2 regions of the Thermohahella caldifontis genome follow, and region 2 is predicted to be linked to the other one. Evidence: predicted binding sites of a transcription regulator. Region 2 holds the regulator's gene; the other holds the start of a gene.

Region 1 (11,159 bases), 690 kb from region 2:
TCGTCAAACAGGGCATCCCATTCGGCGAAGTCATAGGGGCGGGCCATCAGCGCCGCGGTGGTATCCCGCGAGCCTTCAATGGCCCAGTTCCACAGATCCCGGTCTTCAATATGGCGCAGCAATCCGGGCACCGGCTCCGTGTGGAAATGCTGCCAGGCCAGTACGGCACCCGAATGGGTGAGATCAAATTCCAGGCGCAGATTCGGGCACTCCGCGTCCAGCCCGCGGGTATCCTCCAGTGCACTGACATGGTGGTCCACCACCGTGACCTGCTTCGCCTCCCGGCACAGGCGCCGGAGCGTGTCCCGCGGCAGGCAGTAATCCAGCAGCCACACGCGCTTGCCCGTCGCATCCGGCGGCGCATCGCCGTGGCTGGCCGCCACCCAGGTCACGGACTCACCGGTCCGGCGAAAATGGCGCCAGGCGGACCAGGCGGCACCAAATCCGTCCAGACAACGTCCACCATGATAAAGAATCAGTACGGCATCCGGCATGGTTTCTCCTGTCATAAAATTTCCGCCATGTTAGCCCATCCGGGCCGCTCAGGGGAAACCCCTGCATAGGCCGATCGTCCGTTGCGGGCACCGGCGGCCCACAGTATGCTCTGCGCTTGGTTCTGATACGGGAGCAGAGGCGTGTCCCACCCCTTGTGGTTGCGGGTCTTGCTGGCCTTCATGCTGGCGGTCATGCCCATGGCATGGCTGGCCGGCGATCTCATGCGTGCCCAGGACACCATGATCCTGCAGAGTCAGCAGGCGGCCCGGCGCGTGGCCGACATTTCCGCCGCCCGGGAGCGTCTTGCCACGGCCCTGCGCGGGCTGGAACGGGCACTGCGTCAACAGCAGGTACTGAAGACTGACGCCATGGTGCAACTGGTGCGCCGTCACCGGGACCGGGTGGCGGAGCAGACCCGCGAACTGGCCGGTCTGGCACACCCGGAGGCACCGCCGGACGCCCTGATCCGGGCATTGCAGGCGTTGCCCGACGATACCCCGGAAACCGCGCTGGATCAGCTTGCCGGTCTGCGCAGCAAGGCGCTGCAGGCCCTTGAAAACAGCGCCCGGGCCGCGACCCGGCAGGCGCTGGATGACCTCATACGGGACAGCCACGACCACCAGGCCCGCTCGGCCCGACTGATGAGCCTCTTTGCAGGTCTGACGCTGGCGCTGGTCATGCTCTTCACGCTGGGGCTGTCCCTGCCGCTGAAACGACTGGCCCGGGCCGCCCGACTGCTGGGCCAACCCGACTGGCACCCCCCCGGCCACTCCAGCGTCAGGGAGATCCGCGAACTGACCCGCACCCTGGATCAGGCCAGCCGCAGGCTGCTGGACGCAGAAGCCCGCAAGCTGGTGTACCTGCATCAGGTCTCCCATGCGCTCAAGACGCCGCTGGCGACCCTGCAGGAAGGGATTGCGCTGCTCCATGACCGCATCGCCGGCCCGCTGACCCCGACCCAGACCGAGGTCCTCTCGCTCATGCAGTCGGGCACCCGGGACATGCAGCGCCAGATCGAAAACCTGCTCCTGCTCAACCGCCTGGATCAGCACGGTGATGAGGCCGATGCACGCACCCAGGACCTGCGACAACTCATCGAACAGCTTTACACCGCCTACCTGCCCCGACTCATCCGCCGCGGCCTGGTGATCTGCATCGGCGGGCCGCCGCTCACCCTCAATGCCCCGATGGTCGCCCTGCAAGGCATTCTCGAGAACCTGTTTGCCAACATGACCCAGTACGCCCCCCGGATACACGCTGCCATGTCATCTGGCAGGTGACGCCGGAAGGTTGTACCCTGCGCTTTGTCAACGCCGGCCCGCCCCTGACCGACATCCAGGCCGCACGGCTGTTCAGGCCATTCGAGCGCGGCGATACCGGAACCCGGCACTCGGGCAGCGGTATCGGCCTCTATGTGGCCCGTGCCCTGGCAGAGTCGCTCGGCGGCACCCTTGATTTTGAACCCGAGATGGATGAAGGCCTATGTTTTGTCGTCCGACTGCCCGCCCGGCTCTGTCAACACGGCGACTGATCGCCCTGTTGCTCCTCGGCCTGCTGCTTCAGGGCTGCACCTCACCGTGGTTGCGCCATGCGGGCGGGACAGCAGCCCAAGTTGGTGACCCGCCACCCACACCCGCCTGTACGGCGGAGCCTGTTCCGCCGGCCACCGGCATGGTGTCTGCCGATGAGGATACCCTGAACACCGACTTGCTGAATGCAGGCATCGCCGCACTGGCGAGCCAGGACACACGCCGCATTCAGGAATGGCTGGCCCGTTCGGCCCCGCAGCCGGACAGCCAGGCAGGCATCGCGCCGGCGCCGGCAACGGATGCCGGTACCGAACAGCACCAGGCACTGGCCGATCTGCGTACGGCCGCCCGCAACTGGCTGGCCCGGGAAGCCCGGATCAAGGCGCTGCGGAGCGAACAGCTGCGGCTGCAGGCTCAGGTCAGGCGCTACCGCTCGGCCATCGAGGCACTGACCCGAATCGAACAGGACATGACGGAGCCCAAACGATGAACAGGCCTCGCATTCTGGTGGTGGACGATGATGAATCCCTGCTGCGCCTGCTGGAGTTGCGGCTCTTCGCCATGCAGTTCGACGTCGCCACGGCCCGCTCCGGCACGGAGGCGCTGGCCCGCTGCCAGCAGCAGCCCTTCGATCTGGTGCTGACGGATCTGCGCATGGACGATCTGGACGGCATGGAACTGTTTGACCGGCTGCACCAGCTCAACAGCACCCTGCCCGTGGTGATCATGACGGCCCATGGCAGCATTCCCGAAGCGGTGGAGGCCACCCGGCGGGGCGTGGTGGCCTTCCTGACCAAGCCCATTGATACCCAGGATCTGGAACGGGTGCTGCGCCAGTATGCCCGGCCCTCGCTGGCGGACGTTCCGGCCGGGGACATGCAGATTCTGACCCGCAACGACCGCATGAAGACGCTGCTGGACACGGCACAGCGTGTGGCGGCCAGTGACGTGCATGTGCTCATCACCGGGGAAAGCGGCACCGGCAAGGAGCTCATGGCCCAGTTCATCCACCGGCACAGCCCCCGCCAACAGGGGGGCTTCGTGGCCGTCAACTGCGGCGCTCTGCCCGAGGGGTTGATGGAAGCGGAACTGTTCGGCTTCGTCAAGGGTGCCTTTACCGGCGCGCTGCGCAACCGGGATGGCCTCTTCCGTCAGGCCGCCGGCGGGACGCTGTTTCTGGACGAAATCGGCGAAATGCCCCTGCCGCTGCAGGTGAAGCTGCTGCGCGCCCTGCAGGAGAAGCGCATCCGCCCCGTGGGATCGGACATCACCCTGGACGTGGACGTGCGCATTGTCTCCGCCACCCACGTGGATCTGGAAACGGCCGTGCAGGAACGCCGGTTCCGGGAAGACCTGTATTACCGCATCAATGTGGTCAATCTGCACCTGCCCCCCCTGCGGGAACGGCGCGAGGACATTCCGCTGCTGGTGAAACACTTCATTCAGCAGGCCCGGGAGCAGGGACAGGCCGGGCAGGTGAGCACCGTGGCCGATGCCGCCATGCAGCATCTGGTGGAATATCACTGGCCGGGCAATATCCGCCAGCTTCAGAATGTGGTCCAGCGCTTGCTGGCACTCTGTCCCGGTGCCGTCATCACCCCCCGTCTGGTCGCCGATGCGCTCGGCGATCAGGGCGCCCAGCCCCTGCCCACGCTGGCCCAGGTGCGTGAAGACGCGGAGCGGCGCTACCTGGTCAGTCTGCTGACCCTGACCGAAGGCGTGGTCAGCGAGGCGGCCCGCATCGCCGGACGCAACCGGACCGACCTTTACAAGATCCTGAACCGCTACGGCCTGGATCCGGCCCATTTCAAACCGCGCAGCCACTGAAAACGGAAACGGCGCCCGAAGGCGCCGTCCGCAGGTGGAATCCGGGAAGCGGATCAGCCAAAGAAGGCTTCGAATTCTTCCAGGCTCAGCTCACCGTTGCCATCGGTGTCCAGCTCCTTGAACACGGCAGCCAGATCAGGCTGTGCTGCGGCTTCTTCAGCGCTGATGCTGCCGCTGTTGTCGGTATCCAGCGCCTTGAACTGAGCTTCCACGCTCTCTTCGGCATAGACGTTCACAGCATTCACAGCCAGTGCAGCAATAAAGGCAACGATCAGTTTTTTCATGGGTGTTCTCCTTGCAGAGTGTTGTGATTGAACACCTTCCCCGTTGCCGGAAACATGCCAGCTTCAGGAATACCTTGCGATTCAATGTGTTAATCAGTCCGACAGCCTGTCAGCCAGTGGTACACAGGGAGCATTTTGTCTCCCGGAGGAGACACTTTTGCCAGCACCCAAAAACATTCCTTACAATACAATGAGTTACACGTCTTCAAAATGCAACAACCAAAAAAGGCGCCACAAGGACGCCCAAACGCAGTGCCAACGAGCAGTGAGAGGAAGATCAGGCAAAGAAGCCCTTGAACTCCTCGGGATTCAGCTGACCATCCTGATCCGTGTCCAGCTTCTTGAACACCTTGACCAGATTCGGCTCCTGAGCCGCTTCTTCGGCGGAAATCACGCCATTGTGATCCGCATCCAGCGCCTTGAACTGAGCTTCCACGGCCGCTTCATCTGCACGCACGGTCGTGGCGGTGGTCAGTACCAGTCCGGCAACAAAGGCCATGACGAGTGATTTCATCTGTATTTCTCCTTGGTAAGTTGTTGTGTCATCCCGATGTGACACCCTGTCCATAGCCAGAATGATGCCAACTTTTCATCTCATTGTTTTAAAAAGTGGGTATACGGATTTAATGGTTGATGGGGCACCTTCACCCCATCAATCTGATACCACCCTCAGATGGTTGATAGATCGACTCCGTAGTTGAGTTCCTCTGCGAAGTCCGGCAGTCCGTAACCGATGGTTTTCTTGTAGAAAGGAGAGACCTTCGCAGTCGGTGCCTTCTTCTTGTGCTTCGTGGTGTAGAGCATTCGTGCCCGCATCACCTCGAAGGAGTAACCGCGCCCTTCACGGTTCTTGTCCTTGGCCAGTCGGTTGATGGACTCCGTGTAAGCGTTGGTGACGGGCATGTCCGTCTCGAAGTAGGTCATGGTCTCTTCGCGCCAGTTTCCCACTGCCCTGACCAGATCGCTCCAGACTTCCTTTTGGCCCTTCGGGATGGTGGCTATCCACTCGTCCAGGGCGGCTTCTGTCTGGAGCCGTGTGGTGGCGTCCCAGATGCCGTAGAAGCGCTCCTTGTGCTCGTAGGCGGCCAGCAGTTGCGGGAACGCGCCTGTCCAGGTCTCCATGATGAGGCGCTCCCGGTCTGAGACTTCGTGAGCGCGTTTCAGCAGGATTTTCCGGTCTCCCTTGAGAGTCCGGCTCTGGGACGGTTTCAGCTCCTTTCTGAGGCCCTTGCGCACTCTCTCTAGGGCATCGTTGGCCATGCGCACCACATGGAACTTATCGACCACGATACGGGCCTGGGGCAGCACAGCCTTGACCGCTGCCCGGTAGGGGTTCCACATGTCCATGCTGACGATCTCGACCTTCTGCCGGTCTTTCAGCTTCATCAGGTAGTTGGTCACCACGTCCTGGCGGCGGGTGGCCAGCAGGTCGAGCAGGGTTCGCTCCTCAATGTTGGTCAGAATGCAGCGGTAGCGCTTGTTCAGGTATAGCTCGTCAATGCCCAGGATGCGGGGCGTCTCGAAGCGGTGCCAGCGCCCCAGGAACTCGGCGCGGGCGTTGAAGATGTCGCGCACCGTCTTCTCGTCCAGGCCGGTCTGTGCCGCCACAAAGGTGTAGGGGTGGTTGAAGGATTCCTTCTCCACGTACTCATGCAGCCGCAGTGTCATACGGAATCCGTCCACCATCTCCGGTAGCTGGGGCCTGAATGTTGTCTTGCAGGCCCGGCAGGTGTATCGGCGGCGGACCACCCAGAGAGTGACCCGCTTGCCGTGGATGGGCAGATCACGATAGGGAACGTCACGCTTGCCGAACCGTACGAACTCACCCTGCACGCCGCATTCCTCGCAGGCGATGGGATCGGGCACGTCCACCTGGAAGTGCATTTCGTCGTCGGTTGATTTGCAGCCCAGTACTTGGTATTGCGGCAGGTGAAGGATGTTGTCGGGAAGTTCGGTCATGGTGTTGTATAGGCGTAGGTGTCAGTCAGATCCATCCGGCTCGGCATTGGTGTTTGCTTTTTTACCCAACAAGCTGCTGGAAACGAAAAGTAAGGCACCGAGGACAATTGCAATATCAGCCAGGTTGAAGGCCGGCCAATGCCAGTCTCGCCAATAGAAATCAAAGGAATCCACAACATAGCCGCGAAAGACCCGGTCAATCAGGTTGCCCATGGCGCCACCGAGGATAAGACTGTAAGCGATGGCTTCTCCTTTATGACGATTTTCAAGGATCAGCTTGATCAGAAAAATCGAGACCACTACCGCGATTCCGATAAAAAAGTAGCGCTGCCAGCCTCCACCATTCGCAAAAAGACTGAATGCGGCACCGGTGTTCCATAGGTGCACCCAGTTAAAGAACGGGGTCACCGAAACATACTCGCCATAGGCCATTGATTGTTGCACCAGCCATTTTACGGCCTGATCAGACGCTGCCAGCAGGCCCGATATGGACAATAGGGCATACGGCGAGAGCTTTTTGCCAATAATGAGCATTATTTAACCCTTCAACGCCAAAATGCGTCTGGCACCGTTAAGTACAATGCCCCCCACGATGGTGCCGATAATCAGATCCGGATAATTGGACCCGGTCCACGCGACCAGAGCGCCGGCGGTGATGACCCCCAGGTTGATCACCACGTCGTTGGCCGAGAATATCCAGCTTGCCTTCATGTGCGCCCCGCCCTCCCGATGTTTGGATATGAGCAGCAGACAACTGGTATTGGCAATCAATGCGACGAATGCGATCGCCATCATCATCAGCGATTCAGGCTCACTACCGAATACAAAGCGTCGCACCACCTCTACGAGCACGCCCACAGCCAAGATCAGTTGCAGTACACCAGCAAGATGCGCGGCACGTACCTGCATTTTCACGCTATGTCCAACCGCATAAAGGGCAAGCCCGTACACCGCCGCATCGGCAAAATTGTCCAGGGATTCTCCAATCAGGCCGGTGGACTGGGCGATCAGACCGGCAGTCATTTCCACCACGAACAGAAGTGCATTGATGCCGAGCAACCAGCGCAGGGTCCCGGATTCTTGCTTAGCAGAAGCTGCCGAAAACTCGGCGGCCTTGATGGTCTCCGGATTTGCAGCGACGGTTTCCTGAAGCGAGGCGCCTAGCCCCAAGGTCGCCAGTTTCGCGGTAATGGGCTCAGCCTCGCCGTCATGCACGACCTTCAACCGGCGGTTCGACAAGTCGAAGGACAGTGCCCGAATCCCCTCAACGCCGTTCAGGGCCAGGCGAATCATGCGCTCTTCTGATGGACAGTCCATCTTCGGCACGGCATAAACACTGACCCATCTCCCTGGCGCCTCGGAGGAGGCCTGCATATCGGTATCCGCCGCAGGCCTTGCATGGTCGCCACAGGGGCCTCCGCAGTTTTTACTCATGATATGACTCCACTTGAATGTGATCGGGTTTTCATTTAAAACTATATAGTAGCTATAATGTCAATAGCGTAGAGAATCCGTTGCGGAGGAACCTGATGCGCATTGGTCAGTTGGCGCAGTTGGTAGGGGTCGAAACACAGACGATCCGCTTCTATGAACAGCAGGGCTTGTTGCCGCCGCCTGATCGGCAGGACAACGGTTACCGTGTCTATACCGAGAAGCATGGTGAGAGGCTGGCCTTCATCCGTCGCTGCAGAATCCTGGGCCTGTCACTGGCTGAGATTCACGAACTACAGAGCTATCAGGACGACCCTCATCAGCCTTGTACCGCCGTCAACGCCTTGCTCGATGATCACATCTCTCATGTGCGGTCGCAGATAACCGCTCTGCAAGCGCTTGAGAAACAACTCGTTTCACTGAGAGCGAGTTGCAACGATGACCGGGAAGTTGAGGCGTGTGGGGTTCTTGCTGGAATTAGCGAAGGAAACATGCACCAGCAGTAGGTGAAGCATCAACCAGATAATCCGATGAGATGCCGGTCCGTCTCACTCTCATGCAAAGGTAAGATCAACCATTTAATCCGCTTACCCAACATTTTTACGATGGTGTGGACGCGCCCCCGACCAAATTGGCCGGCGGCAGGTGCACGAGTTTTATCGGGCACATGATTTTGCACCGACCACTGCGCGGGATTATGACAGTGCGATCAGGCTACTGTGGAGAACAATGGGCAGGGCTGGCGAACCACCCAGACCACCAGGCCAGGATCAGAGTTGATGGTTTGCACATCGCCCATGGTTTTTACTGTCGATGCTCTTTTTCCTTGCCCACCCTTAAGGCCACACCTTGAATTGCTGCCCGTTTCCAGATCCACCCCACCATAGTCAGCACCTGGAAGCGCGACCTATTGGAGAGCGCGTCCGACCTCCTCGAAGGCAAGAGTATAGTCGGTAAGCAATTCGATGAACTCAGCACGGACGAACTGTACCGTGAGATTCGCCGACTGACGGTGGAACGCAATTTTTGTTGCTTAAGCTCCTGGGTGGCTCGTTCCACTTTGGCTGAGCTCCATGTATTTCACAGAGCCCTTCGGAAAATCCTTGCGAACCAAAAGCACTTCATCAACCTGTCACGTCAGTGACACGACAGTGTCATCTCTCAGCTTTACCGTTCAATTGTAACTCGCAATACGGCGAGCTTATTTATTGCAAAAGGTGATCCTATGGCGCCAACTCAATCAACCAATGTGATGCTTCGAGTCGAGAGTATGGGCGTAACCTACCCGGGAAACGTCCTCGCGCTCAAACCCACCACCGTTCACTTTCACAAGGGCGAATTCACCGTGCTACTGGGACTTTCAGGCGCGGGTAAATCCACTCTGCTTCGTTCACTGAATCACCTGGTTAAGCCCACAACCGGGAAGGTTGTGTCTGGCGAGTTTGGTGAACTGACCAACCGTAGAATCCTGCGACAGCACCGCAGCCGCACCGCCATGGTGTTCCAGCATCACCAGCTGATCGAACGATACACCGCGTTACAGAATGTGCTGACAGGCAGACTTGCGTATCACGGTACTTGGCGAAGCCTGCTTCCCCTGCCCCGGCAGGACCTGGAGTTGGCTCTGCAATGCCTCGACCGCGTAGGTCTGGCTGACAAAGCGCTTTCCCGAGTAGATCAGTTGTCCGGCGGCCAGCAGCAGCGGGTTGGAATCGCCAGAGCATTGGTGCAGCAACCATCCATGATTCTTGCCGATGAGCCCGTTGCCAGCCTGGATCCGGCCACTTCTGAAAAGGTACTCGGCCTACTGCGCGATATTTGTCAGGAAGATGGAATCACCGCGGTTATTTCCTTGCACCAATTGGAATACGCCCAGCGTTTTGCAGACCGGATCATCGGCCTTTCGAACGGTCATATCGTTTTTGACGATGCTCCTGAAAACCTGAAATCGAAACACCTGGACGAGATTTACCACCGTTCACCCAGCGTGGTAGCTGCGGAAGGCAAACCAGCCATCCATAAACCTAAGACCACCCCGATAACGACAGACGTACTGGAGATAGCACAATGAAGACAATGATTCACTCTTTGCTGGCTCTGATAATGATGCTCGGCATCCATTGGTCAGCCCATGCCGCAGATACAGACCCTGATCTTTTGAAAGTTGCCTTGCTGCCGGATGAGAACGCGTCAGAACTGATCAAGCGAAACCAACCTTTGAAGGATTACCTGGAAACCACTCTTGGTAAGGAAGTAGAACTGATTGTTACCACCGATTACTCCTCCATGATCGAAGCCATGCGTTTTGGCCGAATTGACCTGGCTTACTTTGGTCCGTTGTCCTATGTGATGGCCAAGAGTAAGAGTGACATTGAACCCTTTGCCGCCATGGTGGTAGACGGGAAGCCGACTTATCGCTCCATCATTATTGCCAATGCGGACTCTGGCGTTGACTCCTTCGCGGATATCAAAGGCAAGAAAATGGCCTACGGTGACCGCGCATCCACTTCCAGCCACCTGATCCCCAAGGCCGTACTCCTTGAGAAGGCAGGGCTCGAAGCCGGAAAGGACTATGAGGCTCATTTCGTCGGTAGCCATGACGCTGTTGCGGTTAACGTCGCCAATGGCAATGCCGACGCCGGAGGGTTGTCCGAAGTTATCTTCGAGCATGTGATGGACCGCGGTTTGATTGATCGGAGCAAGGTCAAAGTGCTGGGCTACAGCGGTGACTTTCCTCAATACCCCTGGGCCATGCGTTCGAACCTGGCCCCTGAGCTGAAGAGCAACATTCAGAAAGCCTTTCTGCAGATCGATGACCCGGAGATTCTCGACAACCTGAAGGCTGAGGGATTCGCGGCAATTACCGACGAAGATTACGATGTCATCCGCGCTATGGGTGGCCTGCTCAATCTTGATTTCGCAAAAATGTGAGGAGTGCCCCATGAACTATACAACGACGGAACCGGCGACTCTGTCGCCGGCCCCGTCGGCCTCCGTGCTGGATGAGCACGCGAAAGGCTGGCGGAAAAAACTCGGACAGTCGCTGTTAGTGCTGCTCATCATTTTTGTCGCAAGTTGGTACGTAGGGCTGCTCAATTTCAATACACTTGCCAATGGCGTGCCAGCCATAGGCACACTCATTGGCGAATCTCTTCCACCTGACTTCACCAATGTGGCCAGCTGGGTGTCGCCGTTAATCGACACGCTTGCGATGAGCATTGCCGGTACTGCCATTGCAGTAACCTTGTCTGTGCCACTGGCATTCCTGGCTGCGCGCAACACCTCTCCACATCCGGTGGTGTTCCAAGTAACTCGAACCCTTTTAAACGGTTTGCGTTCAGTCCCGGAACTGATCATGGGCATCATCTTCGTGGCTGCTGTTGGTTTTGGGGCGTTGCCTGGCGTACTGGCGCTCGGTCTTCACTCCATTGGCATGGTTGGAAAGTTTTTTGCCGAAGCGATTGAGCATGTAGATGAGGCGCCAGTGGAAGCGGCCGATGCTGCCGGCGCTACTCGCTTGCAGGTGCTCTATCACGCCGTGCTGCCACAAGTACTTCCTCAATTCGCGGACGTGTCCATTTATCGCTGGGAATACAATTTCCGTGCCTCGACCGTAATGGGCATGGTGGGTGCC
Region 2 (11,159 bases):
GGGCCGAATTGCACCGCCGTCGGCTGCCCGTTCAGCGTTTTCGCCAGCGCCCGGGCCGACATCATCAGAGGCTGCACGAACAGGCGTACCTGACCGTCAATTTCCGCACAATCCCCCAGCGCATAGACATCAGGTGCCGACGTGCGCAGGAAGGCATCCACCACGATTCCCCGGTTCACCGACAGACGTGCCTGCCGGGCCAGCGTGAGATCAGGCCTGAGGCCCACGGCAGAGATCACCCTGTCCACCGCCAGCACCCTGCCGTTGCCAAGTTCAGCCTCCACCCCGTCATCCCGGGGTGTCAGACGCTCCACCACGTCACCCAGGTGAAAGTGTGCACCCGCCTCTTCGAGCGCCTCCTGAAGCGCCCGGCCCGCCTCCACCGGCACCAGCCCCGGCAACGGGGCTTCACAGGGCACCACGACATCCACGCCGAATCCACCGGCCAGCAGGTCATTCGCCAGCTCGCTGCCAATGAGCCCCGCACCCATGATCAGCACCCGTCCACCCGGTCGGAGACCCTGGCGAAACACCCGGTAATCCATCAGGCTGTTGATGTGAAAGACATGATCCGGCGCATCCGCCTCCACGGGCAGGCGAATAGGCGCCGCCCCCGAAGCCAGCACCAGGGTCCCCCAGTCCAGCGTCTCGCCGGTATCCAGCGTCAGCTGTCTGCGTCCGGTATCCAGTCCGGTCACGCGCGTCAGGGTACGCACGATGACGCCCAGCTGATCGGCCATGTCCGCCGCCGAGGCCATGACCAGTCCGTCCGCATCCGTCCCCTTGGCAAAGCCGGTGGAGAGCATGGGCTTGGAGTAACTGGCACCGTCGTCCCGGGTAATGAGCGTGACCGGCCGGGTCTTGTCCAGCTTGCGCAGTTCACGGGCCAGACCATATCCGGCCAGTCCGGTACCGATGATGACCAGGGGTGTCGTCATGATCAGGAAACCTCAATCATTTCAAAGTCTTCCTTGCCCACACCGCAGTCCGGACAGACCCAGTCATCCGGAATGTCTTCCCAGCGCGTCCCCGGCGCGATGCCTTCTTCCGGCAGCCCCAACGCCTCGTCATAAATGAACCCACAGACGACACATTGCCATTTGCGCATGCTTTCTTCCCCTTGTTGAGAAATTTGCTGCACCATACCGCCACAAACGCCGGGAGGCAATCCCGCGGGCCATGCTGGCCGCGAAACATGAAATCCGACACGGCCCATCGCCCCCGACCAACCCATCCGGGTGCGGAAAAAGCCTATGCCAAAGCGCGAGGAACACGCTATAATCCCGCCCTTACCCTGATTCACCGCCGTCCGACCAGGTAGAGATTCATGAATCCCACACGTGAAGAGATGCAAACCGTCTTTGAGGAAGCTGATTGCCTGCGCACCGAGGCTGAAGTCGACGCCGCCATAGACAAGGTTGCCCGGGAAATTACGGCAACACTGGCCGATGCCAACCCACTGGTGTTCTGCGTCATGACCGGCGGTCTGATCTTCTCCGGTCGCCTGCTGCCCAAGCTGGTTTTCCCCCTGGAACTGCACTACATTCACGCCACCCGCTACCGGATGGAAACCACCGGCGGCATCCTCGACTGGCTCGTCGAACCCCAGGTACCGCTGCGCGACCGGACCATCCTGATTCTGGATGACATCCTGGACGAAGGCACGACCCTGGCCGCCATTGAGGAATACTGCCTCAGGAAAGGCGCCAAGCGCGTCTACACGAGCGTGCTGGTGGACAAGAAGCACGACCGCAAGGCACGCCCGGGCATGAAGTGCGACTTTACCGGCATGGAAGTGGAAGACCGTTTCCTGTTCGGCTACGGCATGGACTACAAGGGCTACTGGCGCAACGCCCCGGGGATCTACGCCGTCAAAGGTCTCTGATGTCCCATGACTGCCCCGGCCGCCGGAATTCCCCTGATCAGTCGCACACTGCTGAAATCGCTGCGCTGGACGGATGCGGGGCTTGTCCGCCAGTGTCTGCCCCCCGTGTGGCGCAACTGGCTGCTGGATGAGGGCTCCCTGACAGCCCGGCTGATGGCCCGTTTCGGCACCGACAGCTTCCGGGTCCGGGTGCTGGCCACCCGCACACAGCAACCGGTCCTGTCCGAACGCATGGCACTGGCCCTGCCGCCACGCTTCCTGTGCTGGACGCGCGAAGTGGTACTGGTGTGCGGCGGACAGCCGCGCGTCGTGGCACGCACCCTCATTCCCCAGCACGCCTTTACCGGAGCCGCCCGGCAGCTCCGCCTGCTGGGCGAACGTCCGCTGGGTGCCGCCCTGTTCCGGACACCCGGCATTGTCCGGCACCCCATGGAGGTGGCGGTCCTGCCGGCGCTGTCCGGCCATGCTCACGGCTGGGCCCGGCGCTCCGTGTTTGTCTTCCACGGCTGCCCGGTACTCGTCTGCGAATTTTTCCTCCCTGCCTGCCTGACACCCCCCGCCCTTTCGTGAAACCGCCTGTGCTGGTACACTCCGGCACAATCGTCCGGACAGGCAGGTGCACATGATCGAAACATGGCTGAATCGTTTCCCCCTGCAACGTGATCACTGGCCCCATTACGTCCAGCTCATGCGGCTGGACAAGCCCATCGGCATCTACCTGCTCCTCTGGCCCACCCTCTGGGGGCTGTTTGCCGCTGCCCGGGGGCTGCCCGATCCCGGCAATCTGATCATCTTTACCTTGGGCGTCGTGCTCATGCGTTCCGCCGGATGCGTCATCAATGACTACGCGGACCGCCACATCGACGGACACGTCAAGCGCACACGCGACCGTCCCCTGGCGGCCGGCAAGGTCACCGAAGCCGAAGCCCTGACCCTGTTCGTCCTGCTGGTCTTGGGCGCCTTCATTCTGGTGCTGTTCACCAATACGCTGACCATCCTGCTGTCGTTTGGCGGTCTGGCGCTGGCGGCCACCTATCCTTACATGAAGCGCCACACCTATCTGCCACAGGTGGTGCTGGGGGCGGCCTTCTCGTGGAGCATTCCCATGGCCTGGGCCGCCCAGACCGGCGACATCTCGCCCGTCGCCTGGCTCCTGTACACCGCCAACCTGCTCTGGACCGTCGCATACGACACGGAATATGCCATGGTGGACCGGGATGACGACCTGCGCATCGGGGTCAAGTCCACAGCGATACTCTTCGGCGAAGCCGACCGGGCCATGATTGCCATCCTCCAGGGGCTGTCCCTGTGTGCGCTCTGGCTGGCCGGTCAGCGGCTGGAACTGGGGCTGCCCTGGGTACTGGGCCTGCTCGGTGCCACCCTGCTGTTCATCTATCAGCACCACCTGATCCGCTATCGGGAACGGGACAACTGTTTCCGGGCCTTTCTGAACAATCACTGGGTGGGACTGGTCATTTTCATCGGTCTGGTTGCGGATCTGACCCGCTAATCGCCGCCGCTGTCACGGTTTTGTCATATTCTGACTGTGTAATACCATGGCAACACCGGACAGAAAGGACACCTTCATGGGACGCAAACGCATCCTCATCGTTGATGACGAGCCCGCCATCCGGGAGATGATTGCCGTGGCACTGGAAATGGCGGACTACGACTACATGGAAGCCGGCGACGCCCGCGACGCCCACGCCAAGATCGTCGACCACAAGCCGGATCTGATTCTCCTTGACTGGATGCTGCCCGGCACATCCGGCATCGAACTCGCCCGGCGGCTCAAGCGCGACGAAAGCACGGCCGAAATTCCCGTCATCATGCTGACCGCCAAGGCTGACGAGGACAACAAGATCCTCGGGCTGGAAACAGGGGCGGATGACTACATCACCAAACCCTTCTCGCCGCGTGAGCTCGTGGCCCGGCTCAAGGCCGTGCTGCGTCGCGCCACCCCTCACGGCGTGGAAAGCCCCATTGAAGTGGAAGGGCTCCGGCTGGATCCGGTCAGCCACCGTGTCACCGCCCACGGCGAGCCGATCACCATGGGGCCCACCGAGTACAAGCTGCTGCAGTTCTTCATGACCCATCCGGAGCGTGTCTACAGCCGCAGTCAGTTGCTGGATCAGGTCTGGGGCGGTAATGTGTACGTTGAAGAGCGCACCGTGGATGTGCACATCCGCCGCCTGCGCAAGGCCCTCAGCCCCCACCACGACCATTTTGTCCAGACGGTCCGGGGCACGGGCTACCGGTTCTCCACCCAGACGGAGTGACGGCATGACGCCACGCCCGGCCGGCGAATACATCCGCAACCTGCTCCTGGCACTGGCCGCCACCGCGCTGGCAGGTGCCTTGGCCGGCTCCGTGCTCTGGGGGCTCACCCTCGGCCTCGCCGCCTACCTGCTCTGGACGTTGCGGCAGGTCTTCCGGCTGTACCAATGGCTGAACCAGGATCAACCGGGCGAGCCGCCGGAAAGCCGCGGCCTGTGGGGCGACATCTTCGACCGGATCTACCGGATCCAGCGCCGCCAGGAGGCCGCCAACGCCAGGCTGCAGTCATTCATCCGGCGCATTCAGGACTCGGTCAATGCACTGGATGACGCCGTCCTCCTGACCAACAAGCGCGGCGATCTCGAATGGTGGAACCGGACCGCAGAAACCCTGCTTGGCCTGCGCGTACCGGACGACCGGGGGCAGTTCATCTGCAACCTGATCCGTGACCCGCAGTTCCGGCGCTACTTTGACGCCCGCAACTACGATGAACCGCTGACACTGCGCATCGAGCGGGGCCCGCGTCGGCACATCCGCTTCCAGATCACCCTTTTTGGTGAAGGGGACAGACTGATTCTTGCCTCCGACGTGACGCGACTCCACCATCTGGAGAAAATGCGCCGCGACTTTGTCAGCAACGTATCCCACGAGCTGCGGACGCCGCTCACGGTCATCGAAGGCTACCTGGAAACCCTGCAGGACTATGGCGAGGACATTCCGCCCCGCTTCCGGCGCATGATCGACCAGATGGCCGGTCAGGCCAGGCGCATGGATGCGCTGGTCACGGATCTGCTCATGCTCTCCCGCATCGAAAGTCAGGGGGAGACCCTGCGCAGCGAACCGGTCAATGTTCCGGGCCTGCTGTATGCCATCTGTCAGGAAACCCGTCCCCTGGCACAGAACAAGCACCAGCACATGACGCTGACCGTGGACTGGGAAGGCGGCCTGCAGGGGGATGATCAGCAGTTGCGCAGCTGCTTTGCCAATCTGATCGTCAATGCCATCAAGTACACCCCCGAACGGGGAGAAATCCGCATCCGCTGGGCATGGGTTGACGGTGAGGCACGCCTGACCGTCAGCGACACCGGCATCGGCATTGATCCGGTCCACATCCCCCGCCTGACCGAGCGCTTCTACCGCGCCGACCCGTCACGCAGCCCGGATACCGGCGGCACCGGGCTGGGACTGGCCATCGTCAAGCATGTGCTGATCAACCACAATGCCCGGCTGGAGATTCACAGCCGTCCCGGCGAGGGCAGCACGTTCACCTGCATTTTTCCACCCCCCAGGCTGGTTCGCCCCGAAGCGCTGCCCCGGCCCACAAGGCGTACCAGCGAAGGCTGAACAGCGGCGCGGAACCGTTCCGGCACGGACCGGAGACAAGCGGTTCAGAGGCGTGCAATCAGGCGGGACAAGCTTTCGAGCTTTTGCGGATCTTCATCCACAAAGCGGACGATGATGCTCACGAAAGTGCTGTCTGCGGTGCGCTCAAGCGCCTGCAGCGCATGGATGTATCCGTTGAGACGCTCCACCTTGCCCTCTTCGATTTCCAGATCCACCACCGCCGGCTCCAGAATACCCGGAAATCCCTTTCCCGTGCGCACGACCAGCTTCACGTCCGTGAGGGCAATGGCCTTCACGACCGCAGGCAGGGCCAGCGAAGCGGATCGCAGCTGGGCCAGCATCTGACTTTTCACCGGCCTGGCCGGTTTGGTGTCTTCAGCCTTGCGTCCCCCCGTCAGCAACTGGGCACTGTCTGCAAAGGGGCCCGGCGTCTGATTCCGGGGCGGTGCCCCACCCGTGAGCACCTCGGCGGAGCCTGCAAAGGGATTTCTGGCCGCGGCCTGCGGAGCATTCCGGAGCTTGGAGCCCAGCGCCTTGGTGACCTTCTGGGTCAGGGCATCGGCACTGAAAGGCTTGGTCAGGTAGTCCGACACGCCGGCCTGAACGGCCTTCACCACATGATCCCGGTCTCCCCGGCTGGTGACCATGACGAAGGGGATGGTCTTGTAGGCATCATGCTGACGCGCCCATTCCAGCAGCTCGACCCCCGACATCTCAGGCATTTCCCAGTCGCAGAGAATCAGGTCAAAGTGCGTCTTGTTCATCAGCACCTGAGCACGCCGGCCATTGACCGCATCATCCACCTGCAGCTGCGGAAAGCGGTTGCGCAGCGTACGCTTGACCATGTCCCGGACGAAGGACGCATCGTCCACTACCAATACTTTCAGCGCCATGAAGCCTCACCTTGTCACCCTGTCTTTCAAGGGTAGCAGTTTTTTCTCTCAGCGCAGACGTTTGACGATTTCCGGCCGTTCCGGCTGCTCAGGCGTCGCTGCCGGCCTTCCGGCTCCGGTTGCGGCCGATGCCTCCTCGCCTGACTGCATGGTAGCCAGCGGTTTCATGAGGCCGCCTTCACGCACCCAGCAGGCCACACCACCGGCCACCGCCGCCGGAATGGCAAACAGGTTGACGAACGGAATCAGGGTCCCGACCCAGACACTGCCACCGAATCCGAGTGCCAGCGCCCGCCTTTCCCGCGCAAAACGTTTCACCGCCGAAAAGGGCTGGCCGTTGTTGTCCGCAATGTAGTCAAAGAATTCCAGCGCCATCATCCAGGCACTCAGCAACCACCAGAGCACCGTGGAGACCATCTGCACCACCGGCATCAAGCCGAGCACGAACAGCACCAGCGCACGAGGCAGGTAGTACAGAAGCTTCACCACCTCGCGCCACAGGGTTCTCGGCACCAGCAGCATCCAGTCCTGCCAGCCGCCGGCATCCTGTCGTCTGCCACCACGCAGCCGGACCTCCACCTTCTCCGCCAGGAGCGCATAGAACGGGGCGCCGATCAGTGTCGCAAAGAACACATAGGCATACACGATCAGCAGCACAAGCAGAATGGCAAACACCCCCCAGAGCAGCCAGGAGACAAATTCCAGCCAGCCCGGAATATAGCCCATCAGGCTGCTCATCCAGCCGTCAAATGCCTGCCACGCCCAGCGGAAGATGAAGACGAAGATGACCGTATTGAGAAAGATGGGGATCCAGACATAGCGCCGCATGCCCGGTTGCCGGATGATGCGGAAGCCTTCCATGAAATAGTCAAAGCCACGTCCCATTTCGTTCATTGCACGTCTGTCTCTTGGGTAAAGGGAGACTTTACTTTATCATCGCGCCCATGACGACGCACCCCTTATCCCCTGCAGCCCGCTGGCTGCTCGGTCTGTACAGGATACCCTGGCTGCTCTGGCCCCTGCGCGGTGGCCATGTGCTGTCGCTGGCGTGGGCATTCTGGCTGGCCCTCCGGCCGGTAGAAGAACTGCCCCTGCCCGACATCAATGACAAGGTCGCCCATGCCGTGGGACTGGGCGCGCTGACCCTCGCCGCCGGCCTGCTCCACCGGCGCCTGCCCATTGCCTGGCTGGCTGCGCTGCTGATGGGTTACGGCATCGCCATCGAAGTTGCACAGTCCTTTGTGCCCTGGCGCAGTGCCAGTCTGGCGGACGTGATGGCCGACGCCCTGGGTGTCCTGATCGCCACCGTCCTGCTGCACAACACCGCCATGCTGCGACAATTTCGTACATCCGTGTAATACATTGACTACAGTTTGCCTGCGATTTTGTCACTTTGTGACCATCCGAAATACCTGACACATGCGAACACGTCAATTTATCTGTTTGTTTTACAATACCTTTTTGTCAAGATGACAGACTGCGCCCGGAACCGCTGGCCCCCTCATAAATTTATACCCCCCCACAAGAGCAACTGACTGAGGCATAATTTCTCCTGTCAGGACGACACGGATACAGGACGCACCAGGACGGCATCTCCACAGGAAGTGGGGGGAAGCAGGGATCAGGGATCAACGCTTGAGGGATTCTCCAATTGCTGACCTGTCTGCCAGGGAAGGACGGACATCACGGCAGGACGCCGGAAATCTATTCCAGTTCCGCAGGGATCGCACCGTTCGGCAGGAGGCCGGCATCGCACGGACAGCACTTCACGGCAGGACGCCGTACTACGGAGCTATCAGGAAGGGAGTCGCACGAAGGCAGGATGCCAACAGGACCCAGTGCGTGAAAGGGCGGCTGACCACCGCCCTTTTTCTTTTCAGTGCAGGTCACACCCCCGGGGCGTGATACACACGCACCACGTTGAATTCCTCGAACTCATTGAGATCCGGACAGGTCACCGCCTCACCGGTGGACACCAGCCGGTAACCCTCGGCCTGCAGGGAGCGTATCCGCGAGTCCGCCAGCCACACGTCACGGGCCACCTCCCGGAAGCGGGCAAGCAGGGGCAGATTTTCCCGGTCATACAGGATGTCGGCAGCGGTCAGCACATCCACCTTGCCCTCCGGCAGCTGGTCGATGACGTCCAGCGCCACCCCATTGAGCACCGCGTTGGCCCGGACCGCTTCCAGTGCCAGCGGGTCAATGTCACAGGCCAGCACCTGTTTCGCGCCGGCCAGCGCCGCCGCAATGGCCACCACGCCGGACCCGGGCCCCACATCCACGACCACCTTGCCCCGCACGCGCTCCGGGTGATCCAGCAGATCCCGCGCCAGCACCTGGCCACTTGCCCAGCAAAAGCTCCAGTAGGCCGGCTCGGCCACCACACGCTGGGCCTCATCGTGGGACAGCGGCCCCTGCATGGACTCGGGATCAAACAGATACAGGCGGATTTCCGGCACGCGCGGCAGGGGCGTGGCCAGCAAACAGGCGCGCGGGAGGGTTTCCCGCAAGCGTTGAAGAAGGTGTTCCGGCGTCATGGCGGCCAAGCTTAGCAGACTCTGCACGCCCGGCACAAATGAGGTAAAATCAGCCCCCCGAATGAGGAGAAGACCCGTGCCCCAGCGACCCGATACGGACGACTACGCTTTCCTGCTGCGCCATGACGTGCCCATGATCGACCTGCGCGCGCCCATCGAGTTTGACAAGGGCGCATTCCCGACGGCCGTCAACCTGCCACTGATGACCGACGCTGAGCGCGCCCAGGTGGGTACCTGCTACAAGCGCAAGGGCCAGGAAGCCGCCATCGAGCTGGGTCATCGCCTCGTCAGCGGCGCCATCCGCGAAGCACGCATGGCCGCCTGGCTGGACTTTGCCCGCCGGCACCCGGAGGGCTACCTCTACTGCTTCCGGGGCGGTCTGCGGTCCCGCACCGTTCAGAACTGGCTTCGGGAGGCGGGCGTGCACTATCCGAGGGTGCTGGGCGGATACAAGGCACTGCGCCGCTTCTGCATTGACGACTTTGAGGCGCGGGTGCAACGCCAGTCCTTCTGGGTGGTGGCCGGCCCTACCGGCTCGGGCAAGACCCGCGTCATCCAGGCCTGCCGGCACGCCCTGGATCTGGAAGGACTCGCCCGCCACAAGGGATCCAGTTTCGGTCGCACGTTCGAACCCCAGCCGCCCCAGATCGGCTTTGAAAATGCGCTGGCCATTGAACTGATGAAACTGGGGGACAACGGCCCTCACCCCATTCTGGTGGAAGATGAAAGCCGCCTGATCGGCCGTTGTGCCCTGCCCCTCAACCTGCGGGACAAGATGGCCGCCAGCCCGGTGATCCGTGTGGAGGAGCCTTTTGAGAGTCGCGTGGAGCTGATTCTCGAGGAATATGTGCTGCAACCCCTGACCTGGCTGACTTCACGGAACGCTGATGCGCATGTCGCCTGGGAAGCGCTGTCCGAACGTCTGCTGAGCAGCCTGGATCGTATTCGGAAACGCCTCGGCGGCGCGCGGCATCAGACCTTGCGGGCCCTCATGGAAGACGCCCTGACGGCCCACAGGGAGCGGAATGACCTGGATGGCCACCGGGCCTGGATCACCGGCTTGCTTCAGGACTACTATGACCCCATGTATCGCTGGCAGATGGAAAACAAACCGCGGGACGTGGTGTTTCAGGGCAGTCGTGACGCCATTGCGGCCTGGCTTGCAGAGCGCACTTGACATAAATCACAGGATTTGACGATCTGACTTGAACGCCTCTCCCGAATGTGGACTATGCTGAAGGTATACGCTGCATCCAACCGGGAGGTGTACCATGCCAGTTGCACGTTTGAAACAGTATCTGGATGAGAAAGGTGTGTCCTACACCGCCATCCAGCATGCGCCGGCCTATACCGCACAGGAGCTGGCGGAAGCCGCCCATGTCTGCGGCAACCGGCTGGCCAAGACCGTCATCGTGATGCTGGATGGCAAGATGGCCATGATCGTGTTGCGGGCGACGGCAAAGATCCGTTGGGACCGGCTGTGCAATGAACTGGGCACGGACTTCATTGAGCTGGCCGACGAGGAAGAGTTTGCGGACAAGTTTCCGGACTGCGAAATCGGCGCCCTGCCGCCCTTTGGCAAACTCTACGGCATGCAGGTGTACATGGACGAGAAGCTGGCCAATGAGCCGGAAATCGCCTTCTGCGCCGGCACTCATGCCGAAACCATCCGCATGGCCACCAAGGACTACCTGGAGCTGGCGAAGCCCATCGTCATCAGCCGCGGATTCATGCAACCGGATGCCACACCGCCCCTGCAGCGCATTCGCCCGGGGCGGCAGCAGTTCCACCTGCATCCGTGATCATTCCAGCCTGAGCACATACAGGCGTCCGTCCCGCTGCAGCTGAAGCACCGCGCTTCGGCTGCGCCGGATACGGGATTTCATCTCGGCCGTGCTGCGCACCCGGGTCCGGTTTACCGCCAGGATGACATCACCAGCCCTGAGGCCTGCCTCCCAGGCGGGTGATCCCTTCTGCACTTCAACGATTTCCACGGCCACCGATTCGCCATTCTCGTACACATCCTGGAACAGCGCCCCGTCCAGATCCGGATGCATGGCACCGCCCGGTTGCCGAAGCCAGACCGGATCTTCAACGGTCACCGACACGTTCCGGGTCCTGCCGTCCCGCACGACAGACAGCTTCAGGGTCTGGCCGATGGGCGTCAGACCGATCCGCTTGCGCAGATCGTCCGCATTGCTGACAGGATGACCGTTGGCCTGA

Evidence for each region. The regulator PhoB, encoded in region 2, activates phosphate uptake and scavenging genes when phosphate is short. The targets are predictions, from matches to a motif close to TGTCATANNNNTGTCANA.
Region 1: the regulator PhoB is predicted to act here: its motif matches at 8,645-8,662, upstream of phnC (phosphonate ABC transporter ATP-binding protein).

The regions. Positions count from the first base shown of each region.
Region 1 covers NZ_CP154858.1:2,520,438-2,531,596, reverse strand. The annotation lists gene AAIA72_RS12290 (DHH family phosphoesterase) at 1-494, opposite strand, end outside; gene AAIA72_RS12285 (histidine kinase dimerization/phospho-acceptor domain-containing protein) at 636-1,775, shown strand; gene AAIA72_RS12280 (sensor histidine kinase) at 1,772-2,026, shown strand; gene AAIA72_RS12275 (hypothetical protein) at 1,978-2,514, shown strand; gene AAIA72_RS12270 (sigma-54-dependent transcriptional regulator) at 2,511-3,851, shown strand; gene AAIA72_RS12265 (EF-hand domain-containing protein) at 3,905-4,135, opposite strand; gene AAIA72_RS12260 (EF-hand domain-containing protein) at 4,413-4,649, opposite strand; gene AAIA72_RS12255 (ISL3-like element ISPpu12 family transposase) at 4,805-6,094, opposite strand; gene lspA (signal peptidase II) at 6,116-6,628, opposite strand; gene AAIA72_RS12245 (cation transporter) at 6,632-7,528, opposite strand; gene cadR (Cd(II)/Pb(II)-responsive transcriptional regulator) at 7,624-8,031, shown strand; gene phnC (phosphonate ABC transporter ATP-binding protein) at 8,751-9,596, shown strand; gene phnD (phosphate/phosphite/phosphonate ABC transporter substrate-binding protein) at 9,593-10,456, shown strand; gene phnE (phosphonate ABC transporter, permease protein PhnE) at 10,467-11,159, shown strand, end outside.
Region 2 covers NZ_CP154858.1:1,833,981-1,845,139, forward strand. The annotation lists gene AAIA72_RS08910 (FAD-dependent oxidoreductase) at 1-938, opposite strand, end outside; gene rd (rubredoxin) at 941-1,108, opposite strand; gene AAIA72_RS08920 (hypoxanthine-guanine phosphoribosyltransferase) at 1,328-1,885, shown strand; gene AAIA72_RS08925 (chorismate lyase) at 1,892-2,455, shown strand; gene ubiA (4-hydroxybenzoate octaprenyltransferase) at 2,508-3,395, shown strand; gene phoB (phosphate regulon transcriptional regulator PhoB) at 3,472-4,164, shown strand; gene phoR (phosphate regulon sensor histidine kinase PhoR) at 4,169-5,506, shown strand; gene AAIA72_RS08945 (response regulator) at 5,551-6,399, opposite strand; gene cysZ (sulfate transporter CysZ) at 6,448-7,293, opposite strand; gene AAIA72_RS08955 (VanZ family protein) at 7,344-7,757, shown strand; gene AAIA72_RS08960 (methyltransferase) at 8,286-8,936, opposite strand; gene mnmH (tRNA 2-selenouridine(34) synthase MnmH) at 9,013-10,113, shown strand; gene AAIA72_RS08970 (aminoacyl-tRNA deacylase) at 10,208-10,738, shown strand; gene AAIA72_RS08975 (PDZ domain-containing protein) at 10,739-11,159, opposite strand, start outside.